2 regions of the Vogesella sp. EB genome follow, and region 2 is predicted to be linked to the other one. Evidence: riboswitches for the same ligand, from Rfam matches in the RefSeq annotation. Region 2 holds a riboswitch; the other holds the start of a gene.
What was found. Region 2 has a riboswitch for glycine ahead of glyA (serine hydroxymethyltransferase). Riboswitches for the same ligand answer to the same signal wherever they lie in the genome.
Positions count from the first base shown of each region.

Region 1: linked by a shared signal. The riboswitch ahead of gcvT (glycine cleavage system aminomethyltransferase GcvT) and the one ahead of glyA (serine hydroxymethyltransferase) in region 2 are both predicted to bind glycine.

Region 1 covers NZ_LFDT01000014.1:42,814-49,231, reverse strand. Annotated here, with positions in the region: gene gluQRS (tRNA glutamyl-Q(34) synthetase GluQRS) at 1-754, shown strand, start outside; gene ACG97_RS09910 (amino acid permease) at 1,002-2,336, shown strand; glycine riboswitch at 2,458-2,559, shown strand; glycine riboswitch at 2,571-2,665, shown strand; gene gcvT (glycine cleavage system aminomethyltransferase GcvT) at 2,699-3,784, shown strand; gene gcvH (glycine cleavage system protein GcvH) at 3,861-4,247, shown strand; gene gcvP (aminomethyl-transferring glycine dehydrogenase) at 4,392-6,418, shown strand, end outside.
Region 2 covers NZ_LFDT01000004.1:109,281-115,698, reverse strand. Annotated here, with positions in the region: gene ACG97_RS04080 (methyl-accepting chemotaxis protein) at 1-223, opposite strand, end outside; gene ACG97_RS04075 (LysR family transcriptional regulator) at 429-1,325, opposite strand; gene ACG97_RS04070 (NAD(P)-dependent oxidoreductase) at 1,441-2,085, shown strand; glycine riboswitch at 2,267-2,356, shown strand; gene glyA (serine hydroxymethyltransferase) at 2,606-3,859, shown strand; gene ACG97_RS04060 (L-serine ammonia-lyase) at 4,089-5,489, shown strand; gene ACG97_RS04055 (FAD-binding oxidoreductase) at 5,590-6,418, opposite strand, start outside.

The DNA.
Region 1 (6,418 bases), on a different contig from region 2:
CCTCGACCCGCCGCGCGAGATGCCCGGCGCCGCCGACGCCATCCTGCGTACGCTGCAGGCCTTCGGCTTCGAGTGGGACGGCGAGCTGGTGTACCAGCACGACCGCCACGAGCGGTATCGCGCGGCGCTGGCGCAGCTGGTGGCGCAGGGTGACGCCTATGGCTGCGCCTGCACGCGCAAGGAGATCGCCGCCGCCGGCCGTCACGGCGCCGACGGCATGGTCTATCCCGGCACCTGCCGTCACGGCGTGGCGCCGGGGCGCAGCGCGCGCGCGTGGCGGCTGCGGGTGGACGACAGCCTGACCGTGTTTCACGACCGCTTGCAGGGCGAGTACGGCCAGCATCTGCAAAGCGAGATCGGCGATTTCGTGCTGCTGCGCGCCGACGGCTTCTGGGCCTACCAGCTGGCGGTGGTGGTGGACGACATCGCGCAGGGCATGACCGACATCGTGCGCGGGGCCGACCTGCTGGTGTCCACGCCGCGCCAGCTGTGGCTGCGGCAGAAGCTGGGCGGGCCGGCGGTGACGCACTGCCACCTGCCGCTGATGGTCAACGCCGCCGGCGAGAAGCTGTCGAAACAGACGCTGGCGCCGGCGATCGACGCCAGGTCGGCCGCCGCCGGGCTGCGGCAGGCGCTGACGCGGCTGGGGCATGCGCCGCCAGCGGAGGCGGGCGACGTGGCCGAGCTGTGGCAGTGGGCGCGCGGCCACTGGCAGCTGGCGCGGGTGCCGGCGGGACCTATCGTCATTGCATAGTGAACTTGGTATACAATCGCCACCCTTTCGCCAGACGGGCCTCTTTCGAGGCCCGTTTGTCATGACAGAGCAACCGGAACAGGTTGCCAGGGTGCCGCTGCCAGGCGGCGGCACGCAGACAGAGCAAAGCGGCCGCGCCGCCCATTCAGGACCCTCGAATAATCATGCAGGATTTCATCGCTTGCACGGCCGCCGCGCCGTGCCCGTTTTCCCGTTTATCGCAGCGTTCTTCCGCAAGGAGGGCTGCATGAGTCACGCTCCGCAAACCGCCGCCAAAGGCAAACTCGGCATCTGGATGTGCACCGCGCTGGTGGTGGGCAACATGATCGGCTCCGGTGTGTTCCTGCTGCCGGCGTCGCTGGCGCAGTACGGCGGCGCCTCGCTGATCGGCTGGGTGATCACCTCGCTGGGCGCGATCTGCCTCGCGCTGGTGTTCGCGCGGCTGGCGACGCTGCTGCCGCACAAGGCCGGCGGCCCGTATGCCTACATCCACGAAGGCTTCGGCGATTTCGCCGGCTTCCTCATCGCCTGGGGCTACTGGATCGCGCTGTGGGCCGGCAATGCCGCGCTGACCGTGGCCGGCGTCAGCTATCTGGGGGTGTTCTTCCCGCAGCTGAACGACAGCAACCTCGCCGCCGGCGCCACCGCCATCGGCCTGATCTGGCTGGTGACGTGGATCAACAGTCGCGGCGCGCAAAGCTCCGGCCGGGTGGCGATCGTCACCACCCTGATCAAGCTGCTGCCGCTGGCCGGGGTCACCGTCGCCGGCCTGCTGTACCTCAACCCCGATTTTGTCGTGTTCAACCCGCAGCACAAGCCGCTGTCGGAGGCGATCCCGGCGACCATGGCGCTGACGCTGTGGGCCTTCCTCGGGCTGGAGTCGGCGTCGGTGCCGGCCGGTGACGTCGAGCGGCCGGAGCGCACCATCCCGCGCGCCACGGTGCTGGGCACGCTGCTTGCCGCCGCGCTGTACATCGCCAGCACTGTCGCGTTGCAGGGGCTGATGCCGGCGGCGACGTTGGCCGCATCGGCGGCACCGTTTGCCGATGCCGCGCGCAGCCTGTGGGGCGATTGGGCGTACTACGCCGTCGGCCTCGGTGCGGTGATTTCCTGCTTTGGCGCGCTCAACGGCTGGTGCCTGATGCAGGGCCACATCCCGGCCGCCGCCGCGCGCGACAAGCTGTTCCCGGCCTTCTTCAAGCGCGAGAACGCGGCCGGCGTGCCCATCGTCGGCCTGCTGCTGTCCACGCTGCTGGTCACCATCCTGCTGGCGTGCAAGTACGCCGGCGGCGACAGCGGGGTGCAGATCTTCGAGTTCGTGATTTTGCTGGCCACCGCCACCACCTTGCTGCCGTACGCGTTCTGCGCGATGGCGCTGTTGGCGGTGATGCTGCAGCGCCAACGCCAGTTCCATCCCCGCGACTGGCTGGCGCCGCTGGCGTTCTCCGGCGGCGGCTTCGTGTTCGCGCTGTGGACCATTTTTGGCTCCGGTGCCGAGGTGGTGATGTGGGGCGTGCTGTTGCTGCTGGCCGGGCTGCCGGTGTATTTGTGGCAACTGCGTGAAAATATCGTAAAAGCATAAAACGCCGCTAAAAGGTTGGCCGCAAAGCCCTTCCGGCGTTGCGGCCAACCTTCTTTGCGCCAAGTGTCTGATCCTGTTGCAAAACCCGACTTGCCAAGCGCCATGGCTGCGCTGATAATGCGCCCATTCCGCAGGAGAGAGCCGCGCCGGACCAAACCGGACGCCGCCGCCGAAGGCGCAAGTGCACCCGCAATCGCTCAGGCAAAAGGACTGCAAGAATCGGGCCGTAACCGGCCCGCAGAATCTGGAGAGCGGCGCGTACAGCGCCCACCGAAGGGGCTAACGGCGCAATGCCGGAAAATCTCAGGTGCAGGGACAGAGGGGTGTGAGGTAGGGACAAATCTCACTCCTAAGGACTTGCAATGACGGCCCCGAAACGTACCCCTTTATTTGATGCCCACGTCGCTTCCGGCGCGAAGATGGTTGATTTCGCCGGCTGGGAAATGCCGATCCACTACGGCTCGCAGCTGAAAGAGCACGAGATCGTGCGTAGTGACGCCGGCATGTTCGACGTGTCGCACATGACCGTGGTCGATATCAGTGGCAGCGACGCCAAGGTCTGGCTGCAAAAGCTGATCGCCAACGACGTGGCCAAGCTCGGCTTCGAAGGCAAGGCGCTGTACTCCGGCATGCTCAACGACGATGGCGGCGTGGTCGACGACCTGATCGTGTACCTGACCGCCACCGGCTACCGCATGGTGATCAATGCCGGCACCACCGAAAAAGACCTGGCGTGGATGGACAAGCAGTCCGCCGGTTTCGACGTGCAGCTGCAAGTGCGCCGCGACCTGGCCATGCTGGCCGTGCAAGGCCCGACCGCGATTGCCAAGGTGTGCAGCGTGAAGCCAGCCCTGGCCGAGCAGATCCAGGCACTGAAAGTGTTCCAGGGTCTGCCGTCCGGCGACTGGTTCTACGCCCGCACCGGCTACACCGGTGAAGACGGCCTCGAAATCATGATCCCGGCCGATCAGGCCATCACCTTCTTCAACGAACTGAAAGCCGCCGGCGTGGCGCCGATCGGTCTGGGCGCGCGCGACACCCTGCGTCTGGAAGCCGGCATGAACCTGTACGGCCACGACATGGACGAAACCGTGTCGCCGCTGCAGGCCGGCATGGGCTGGACCATCGCCTGGAACCCGGAAGAGCGCGACTTCATCGGCCGCAAGGCACTGGCCGCGCAAAAAGCCGCCGGCGTCCCGATGAAGCAGGTCGGTCTGGTGCTGGAAGGCCGCGGCGTGCTGCGCGAAGGCCAGAAGGTCGTGGTCGACGGTGCCGAAGGCATCATCACCAGCGGCACCTTCTCGCCGACCCTGAAACACTCCATCGCCATCGCCCGCGTCCCGGCTGCCACCGGCGCCACCGCCCAGGTTGACCTGCGCGGCACGCTGACCGACGTGCGTGTGGTGAAAATGCCGTTCGTGCGCAACGGCAAGAAAGTTTTTGAATAAGCTGGTGTATAACGACGGGGCGAGCCGAGGCAGTCCCGATCCACACCATGACAACGCATTTTTCTGGAGAGAAACCATGAGCAACATTCCTGCCGAACTGAAATACGTATCCAGCCACGAATGGCTGCGCCTGGAAGCCGACGGCTCCGTAACCGTAGGCATCACCGAGCACGCACAAGAGCTGCTGGGTGACATCGTATTTGTCGAGCTGCCAGCCGTTGGCGCCAACCTGGCGGCCGACGAGCAAGCCGGTGTGGTGGAATCGGTGAAGGCCGCTTCCGACGTGTACGCGCCGATCGCCGGTGAAATCCTGGAAGTGAACGCCGAACTGGAAGCCAACCCGGAGCTGGCCAACAGCGAGCCGTACGCCGCTGGCTGGTTCTTCAAGATCAAGCCGGCCAACGCCGCTGATCTGGACGGCCTGCTGGACGCAGCGACTTACGCTGCCGAAATCGGCGCCTGATGAACGAGCCCTGCTGTCGTCAGACAGTAGGGCTTTTTGTTTTTTAGCCACGGACCACACGGAAACACACGTCCCACCGGCAGCCTGCCTGCCCCGTGTCCTTCCGTGTGTTTCGTGGCTTATTTAGCAAACGGAATCGAAGACATGTCGCTCTCGCAACTCTTCAATCATCAAGAATTCATCGCCCGCCACATCGGCCCGTGCGAATCCGAAAAAGCCGACATGCTGGCCGCCATCGGCGTCAGCTCCGTCGAAGACCTGGTGGCACAGACCGTGCCGGCCGGCATCCGCTTCAACCGCGCGCTGGACCTGCCGCCGGCGATGCGTGAAGCCGACGCACTGGCGGCACTGAAAACCGTCGCCAGCAAGAACATCGTCAACAAGTCCTTCATCGGTCTGGGTTACTACCCGGTACAGGTGCCAGGCGTGATCCTGCGCAACGTGCTGGAAAACCCGGGCTGGTACACCGCCTACACCCCGTACCAGGCCGAAATCGCCCAGGGCCGCCTGGAAGCGCTGCTCAACTTCCAGCAGATGGTGATCGACCTGACCGGTCTGGAACTGGCCAACGCCTCGCTGCTGGACGAAGCCACCGCCGCCGCCGAAGCGATGACGCTGGCGCGCCGTGTGTCGAAAGTGAAGTCCGAACAGTTCTTCGTCGATAGCCGCGTGCTGCCGCAGACGCTGGACGTGCTGAAGACCCGCGCCGAATACTTCGGCTTCGAGCTGGTGCTGGGCCATCCGGAAGAAGCCGGCAACGGCGACTACTTCGGCGCGCTGTTCCAGTACCCGGGCGAATCCGGTGAACTGCTGGACCTGACCCCGTACATCGCTGCGGCAAAAGCCCGTGGCGCGGTGGCCATCGTGGCTGCCGACGTGATGGCGCTGGTGGCACTGAAATCGCCGGCCGAAATGGGCGCCGACGTGGCGGTGGGCAACACCCAGCGCTTCGGCGTGCCGATGGGCTTCGGCGGCCCGCACGCTGCCTACTTCGCCTTCCGCGACGACATGAAGCGTTCCGCGGCCGGCCGCATCATCGGCGTGTCCATCGATGCCAAGGGCAAGACCGCGCTGCGCATGGCGCTGCAGACCCGCGAGCAGCACATCCGCCGCGAAAAAGCCAACTCCAACATCTGCACCAGTCAGGTTTTGTTGGCCAATATGGCCGGCATGTACGCGGTGTACCACGGTCCGGAAGGCGTCAAGCGCATCGCCACCCGCATCCACCGTCTGGCGGCGATCTTCGCCCACGCGGTGAAGGCCGCCGGCGGCAAGCTGGTATTCGACCGCTTCTACGACACGGTACAGGTTGAGCTGGGCGATCGTGCGGCCAACGTTTACGCCGCGGCTCTGGCCGCCGGCATCAACCTGCGCGATGCCGGCAACGGCGTGCTGGGCGTGGCCTTCCACGAAGCCGCCACCGAGGCGGATCTGGCGCAACTGATCGAGCTGTTCACCGGCAAGGCCGCCGACATCGCCGCGTTGGATGCGGCTGCTGCCGACGCCATTCCGGCCGCGCTGAAGCGCGAATCGGCGATCCTGTCGCACCCGGTGTTCAACGAGCACCACAGCGAGCACGAGATGCTGCGCTACCTGAAGAAGCTGGAAAACCGCGACCTGGCGATGAATCACTCGATGATTTCGCTGGGCAGCTGCACCATGAAGCTGAACGCTACCAGCGAGATGATCCCGGTGACCTGGCCGGAATTCGCCAACATGCACCCGTTCGCCCCGCGCGACCAGGCCGTTGGCTACCTGGAAATGATCGAAGGCCTGCAACAGCAGCTGCTGGCGATCACCGGTTTCGACGCGATCTCGATGCAGCCGAACTCCGGCGCGCAGGGTGAATACGCCGGCCTGCTGGCGATCCGCCGCTACCACGCCAGCCGTGGCGAAGCGCACCGCAGCGTGTGCCTGATCCCGCAATCGGCGCACGGTACCAACCCGGCCACCGCGCAGATGCTGGGCATGCAGGTGGTGGTGGTGAAGACCGACGACAACGGCAACGTGGACATGGCCGACCTCAAGGCCCGCGTCGAGCAGCATGCGGCCAACCTTGGCGCGCTGATGATCACCTATCCGTCCACCCACGGCGTGTTCGAGGAAGGCATCAAGGAAATCTGCGCCCTGATCCACGCCAACGGCGGCCAGGTGTACATGGACGGTGCCAA
Region 2 (6,418 bases):
CGGTACCGAAGCGCGGCAGCGCCGAGGCGACGATCTTCTGGCGGGTGGACACCCACTCTGCAACAAAGCTCGCCTTGCTGTTGGCGGCCTGATTGATTTCGTTACGGATAGCACTGGACAGGGCGTCGCTCATTTTCCAGTACGCGACGGCACAGAACATGACCGCGAGTACCGTCAGTACCAGCAGCACGAAGGCCATCAGGCGAGTACGCAATGACATCATGATGTGTATTCCCCACTGAATTTTGTAAGTTATGGTGCGGCATAGTACTACTAAGCCCACCTGTGGTTATTTGTTTATATTCACAAAGCCATTTCATGGCATTTCGTTAACAACGGAATTTTGTATTCTGCGCACAATCCTCATTATCTGGCATTTTTATATAACAATATCGAAACAATCTGGCAACAAACCGCCCTTGCCAATGTCAAAGATGGCGTTCGCCACCCAAGGCTGCCTGCAATACCAACATCGCATGTCGCACTTTTGCAGGTTGCCCCTCGCGCCGCGGTGTCACCATCCACAACGGCAATTCCGGCAGGCTCCACTCGCTCAGCACCGGCTGCAGCAGACCGGCGGCCAGTTCCTTGCGTACTTCCGGCTCCGGTTGCAAGGACAGACCCAGGCCTTCCAGCACGAAGGCCCGTGCCGACAGGATATTGTTGCTGCTGATACGGGGCGGCATCGATAAAGTCACCGTTTCTGCCCCGCGCGTCAACTGCAAGCGGCTCAGGCCTTCGTGCGCGGCCACCCCGACCCAGTCGTGCTGCAACAGCTCGGCCGGTGTTTGCGGCAGGCCATGCTTTGCAACATAGACCGGCGACGCACAAATGACAAAGTGCCAGTCGGCCAGATGGCGCGCCACCAGCGACGAATCCTTCAGCTTGCCGGCCCGGATCGCGAGATCAATCTGCAACTCCAGCAGGTCCACCATCTCGTCGTGAAAGAACAGCCGCAGGCTGAGGCCGGGGTTGGCCTCAAGCAAGGGCGCCAGCGCGCTGCTGAGCACGCCGCCGGCGAAGCCGCTGGGCGCGGAGATGCGCAGCTCGCCCACCGGCGCGTCGCGCAGCGCCGACAGCTGCTGCTCCGCCTGCCGCGCCGCCGCCAGCATCGCGGCGCAGCCCTGGTAGAACAGCTGCCCGGCCTCGGTCAGCGTCAGCTTGCGCGTGGTGCGCTGTAGCAAGGTGACGCCATGGCGTTGCTCCAGCCGCCGTAAATGCTGACTGACCGCCGACGGCGTGATGCCAAGGCTCTGCGCTGCCGCGTTCATCGAGCCTTTCTCGATCACCCGGGCAAACACCGCCATGCTGCGCAATTCGTCCATATTCATTATTTCAAATTAACAATTAATCAATTTTACGACGGATTATCGGAGTGTGAATCGGCAATTACACTGCCCTCATCAATCACCGCCCGTCAGCGGGCAGCTAGGAGCACTCATGAAAATCGCACTGATCGGCGCCAGCGGCTTTGTCGGCTCGGCCATCCTGAAAGAACTGCTGTCGCGCAATGTCGCGGTTACCGCCATCGCCAGCCGTCCCGAGCGCATCGGCGCTGCGGCCAACCTTGAGGTGGTGGCCGCCGATGCCTATGACGCCGACGCGGTGGCCCGTGCCGTGGCCGGCCACGACGTGGTGATCAGCGCCTTCAACCCCGGCTGGGACAAGGCCGACATCCGCGCGCTGTTCCTCGCCGGCCACCAGGCTATCGTCGCCGGGGTCAAGACCGCCGGTGTACCGCGCTTCATCGAGATCGGCGGTGCCGGCAGCCTGTTCGTCGCCCCCGGCGTGCAGCTGATCGACACCCCGCACTTCCCGGCGGAGTACAAGGAAGGTGCCGAGGGCGCGCGCCAGGCGCTGAACCTGCTGCAACAGGAAACGCAGCTGGACTGGGTGTTCGTGTCGCCACCGGCGCTGCTGTCGCCGGGCGTGCGCAGCGGCCAGTACCGTCTCGGCGGTAACGAGCTGCTGATGGCCGGCGAAGCACCGGCCGGCATCAGCGACGCCGACCTCGCCGTGGCGGTGGTGGACGAAGCGCTGCAGCCGCAACACCACCGTCAGCGCTTTACCGTCGCCAGCGTCTGATTCACGCCGCGATAGCGCACCTTATATAAGCATACGGTTTTGCAGTGCAAACCCTGCCGAACGCCCGATCCGACTGGATCGGCGCGTTTGCGGCGGGGTTTTTTGTTGCAACAGCACATTGAATACTGTCGTCGATGCGTTGACAGCCGCGCGCCGCTTCACTAGATTGCGACCAGCCAATCAAGCCGCTGCAGGAGAGACTGTCATTCGCTGACAGCGCCGAAGGGGAATCGCCCCGGAAACTCTCAGGCAAAAGAACTGCAGCGACGTCTGGCACTCTGGAGAGTAGATCAGCCGCAAGGCCGGATCTCGCCGAAGGAAGCATGGCCCGGTGAGTACACCGTGCGCCGCAATCTCTCAGGCAAAGGGACAGAGGGGGCATCGTCCGGCAGACGCCGGGCGGGCGCCATTGTCCTTTACGCCGCACATCCATGCGTCAACGCCCTGCCCGACCCTGCCGCCACTACCAGCGCGGTTGCGGCCAACCTTTGCCGTTCGCGCCAAGAAAAAGGAATGCACGATGTTTACCAAAGAGATGGAGATTGCCGGTTTCGACGACGCACTGTGGGCCGCGATGCAGGCCGAGGCACAACGCCAGGAAGACCACATCGAGCTGATCGCCTCCGAGAACTACACCAGTCCGCGCGTGATGCAGGCGCAAGGCAGCCAACTGACCAACAAATACGCCGAGGGCTATCCCGGCAAGCGCTACTACGGCGGCTGCGAGCACGTCGATGTCGCCGAGCAGCTGGCCATCGACCGCGCCAAGCAACTGTTCGGCGCCGACTACGCCAACGTGCAGCCGCACTCCGGCAGCCAGGCCAACGCCGCGGTGTACATGGCGCTGCTGCAGCCGGGCGACACCGTGCTGGGCATGAGTCTGGCGCACGGCGGCCACCTCACCCACGGTGCCAAGGTCAACTTCTCCGGCAAGATCTACAACGCGGTGCAGTACGGCATCAACGTGGACACCGGCGAGATCGACTACGACGAAGTGCAGCGTCTGGCCAGCGAACATAAGCCGAAGATGCTGGTCGCCGGCTTCTCCGCCTACTCGCTGGTGGTGGACTGGGCGCGCATGCGCGAGATCGCCGACAGCGTCGGCGCGTATTTCTTTGTCGACATGGCGCACGTCGCCGGCCTGGTGGCCGCCGGCCTGTACCCGAACCCGATTCCGTACGCACACGTGGTGACCACCACCACCCACAAGACACTGCGCGGCCCGCGCGGCGGCCTGATCCTGGCACAAGCCAATCCGGAGCTGGAAAAGAAACTGCAGTCGCTGGTGTTCCCCGGCATCCAGGGCGGCCCGCTGATGCACGTGATCGCCGCCAAGGCGGTAGCCTTCCTCGAGGCGTTGCAGCCGGAATTCGTCGACTACCAGAAACAGGTACTGGCCAACGCCCGCGCCATGGTGGCGGTGTTCCAGCAGCGCGGCTACACGGTGGTATCCGGCAAGACCGATGACCACCTGTTCCTGCTGAGCCTGATCGACAAGGGCCTCACCGGCAAGGCCGCCGACGCCGCGCTGGGTGCCGCCTGCATCACCGTCAACAAGAACGCGGTACCGAACGACCCGCAAAGCCCGTTCGTCACCAGCGGCATCCGCATCGGCAGCCCGGCCATCACCAGCCGCGGCTTCAAGGAAGCGGAAGCCGGCCAGGTGGCGCACTGGGTGTGTGACATCCTCGACGACATCGACAACGCCGATGTCGCCGCCCGCGTGAAACGCCAGGTGGCGGAGCTGTGCGCCGCCTTCCCGGTTTATCGCTAAGAACGTGGTGCACGATCTCGCGAGCTAGAGCGAGACAAGGCGAAAACGACTGAGGAAGCGGAGTTGACATCGGGTCAATGAGCATTCCGAAGCCGTTTTCAACGCGGTATCGCCGAAGCGCAGCAGATCGTGCACAGGTTCAAGCAGCAGCGGGCGCCGTCCAGCGGATGGCGCCCGACTATAATGAAAACTAGCCCTGCGCCGCAGGCACCACCTCAAGAGAAGCAACATGGCAATCAGTGTTTTTGATTTGTTCAAGATCGGCATCGGCCCGTCCAGCTCCCACACCGTCGGCCCGATGCGCGCGGCGCGGCAATTCGTCGCCCGGCTGGAAAAGGACGGCCTGCTGACACAGACCGCCGCGGTCAAGTCCGAAATGTTCGGTTCTCTCGGTGCCACCGGCAAAGGCCACGGCAGCGATGTGGCGGTGCTGCTCGGGCTGCAGGGCGAATACCCGGACCTGGTCGATACCGATGCCGTGGACGGCATGCTGGCCGCCATCCGCAACAACAAGCGCATCGCGCTGCTGGGCACGCACGAGATCGACTTCATCGAGTCCGAACACCTGATCCTGCACAAGCGCAAGGCGCTGCCCTATCACCCTAACGGCATGATCTTCGAGGCGTTTGCCGCCGACGGCAGCAGCCTGTCCAAGCGCGCCTACTACTCGGTCGGCGGCGGCTTCGTGGTCGACGAGGCGGCGATCGACGCCGGCTTCGTACCACCGGGCGTCACCGAGCTGAAGCACCCGTTCAAGAGCGGCGCCGAGCTGCTGGCGCTGTGCCAGCGCCACGGCAAGAGCATCAGCCAGATCATGCTGGAGAACGAGCTGGCGTGGCGCAGCGAGGAAGAAGTGCGCGCCGGCCTGCTCAACATCTGGCACGTGATGCAGGCCTGCGTGAAGCGCGGCTGCGAGCGCGAAGGCATCCTGCCAGGCGGCATGAAGGTCAAGCGTCGCGCCGCCGACATGCACCGCAAGCTGCTGTCGTCGCCGGAAGCGGCGCTGCGCGACCCGCTGACGGTGCTGGACTGGGTCAACCTGTACGCGCTGGCGGTGAACGAGGAAAACGCCGCCGGTGGCCGCGTGGTGACCGCGCCGACCAACGGTGCCGCCGGCATCATCCCGGCGGTACTGCACTACTACGCGCGCTTCATCCCCGGCGCCAGCGACGACGGCATCGTGCGCTTTTTGCTGACTGCTGGCGCCATCGGCATCCTGTTCAAGCTCAACGCCTCCATTTCCGGTGCCGAAGTCGGCTGCCAGGGCGAAGTCGGCTCCGCCTGTTCGATGGCGGCCGGCGGCCTGGCCGAAGTGCTGGGCGGCACGCCGGAGCAGGTGGAAAACGCCGCCGAGATCGGCATGGAACACAATCTGGGCCTGACCTGCGACCCGGTCGGCGGCCTGGTACAGGTGCCGTGCATCGAGCGCAACGCGATGGCGTCGATCAAGGCCATCAACGCGGCGCGGATGTCGCTGCGCGGCGACGGCCAGCACTTCGTGTCGCTGGACCGCGTGATCAAGACCATGCGCGACACCGGCCGCGACATGAGCACCAAGTACAAGGAAACCGCTCGCGGCGGGCTGGCGATCAACGTGATCGAGGTGCCGGTCAACATCGTCGAGTGCTGAGCCCGCCTGTCAAAAAATCTGCGGCCAACCTTGTGCAAGGTTGGCCGCAACGACAAAGCCCGCCTTGACGGCGGGCTTTTTGCATCGTCAACGTCCGGCGTTACAGGAAGCGCGCCGGCGCGTACGGCGCCGGGTCGGTGAACGGCGCTTCGCCGCAGATCACCTGCGCCAGCAGTTGGCCGCATACCGGCCCCAGCGTCAGGCCGTGGTGGGCGTGGCCGAAGTTGAACCACAAGCCCTTGTGGCGCGGCGCGGCGCCCAGCGCCGGGCGCATGTCCGGCAGGCACGGCCGGCTGCCCAGCCACGGCGTGGCATCCAGCCGCTCACCGAGCGGGAACAGCCCGCGCGCCAGCGCCTCGGCCTGCTCCAGCTGCGCGTAGTTGGGCGCGGCGTCGCGGCGCGCCAGCTCCACGCCGGTGGCGATGCGCAGGCCGCGCTGCATCGGCGACACCACGAAGCCGCCTTCCACGTCGGCCACGGTGTAGCTCAGCCCCGGCCCCAGCGGCTGGTAGTGCATGTGGTAGCCGCGCTTGGTCTGCAGCGGAATGCGGTAGCCCAGCGGCTGGAAAATGTCATCGGACCACGGCCCCATGGCGACGACGACCTGCGCCGCGCGCAGCGTGCCGCCACTGGTGGCCACCTGCCAGCCGCTGCCGTCCGGCGTCAGCGACGTGGCGGCCTGTTGCAGCACGGTGCCGCCCAGGCTTTCGAAATAGGCGGCATAGCCGCGGGTCAGCGCACCCGGATCGCTGATACGCTGCGGGTCGCGCCAGTGCACCGCGCCGGCAAAGCCTTCGCCCAACCCCGGCTCGGCGGCGCGCAGCTGCGCCGCGTCCAGTATCTGCAGTTGCAGGCCGTGTTCGGCGGCGATGCGGCGCGCGTTGGCGGCCTCGGCGGCAAAGCCGGCCTCGCTGCGGTAGGCCTCGTAC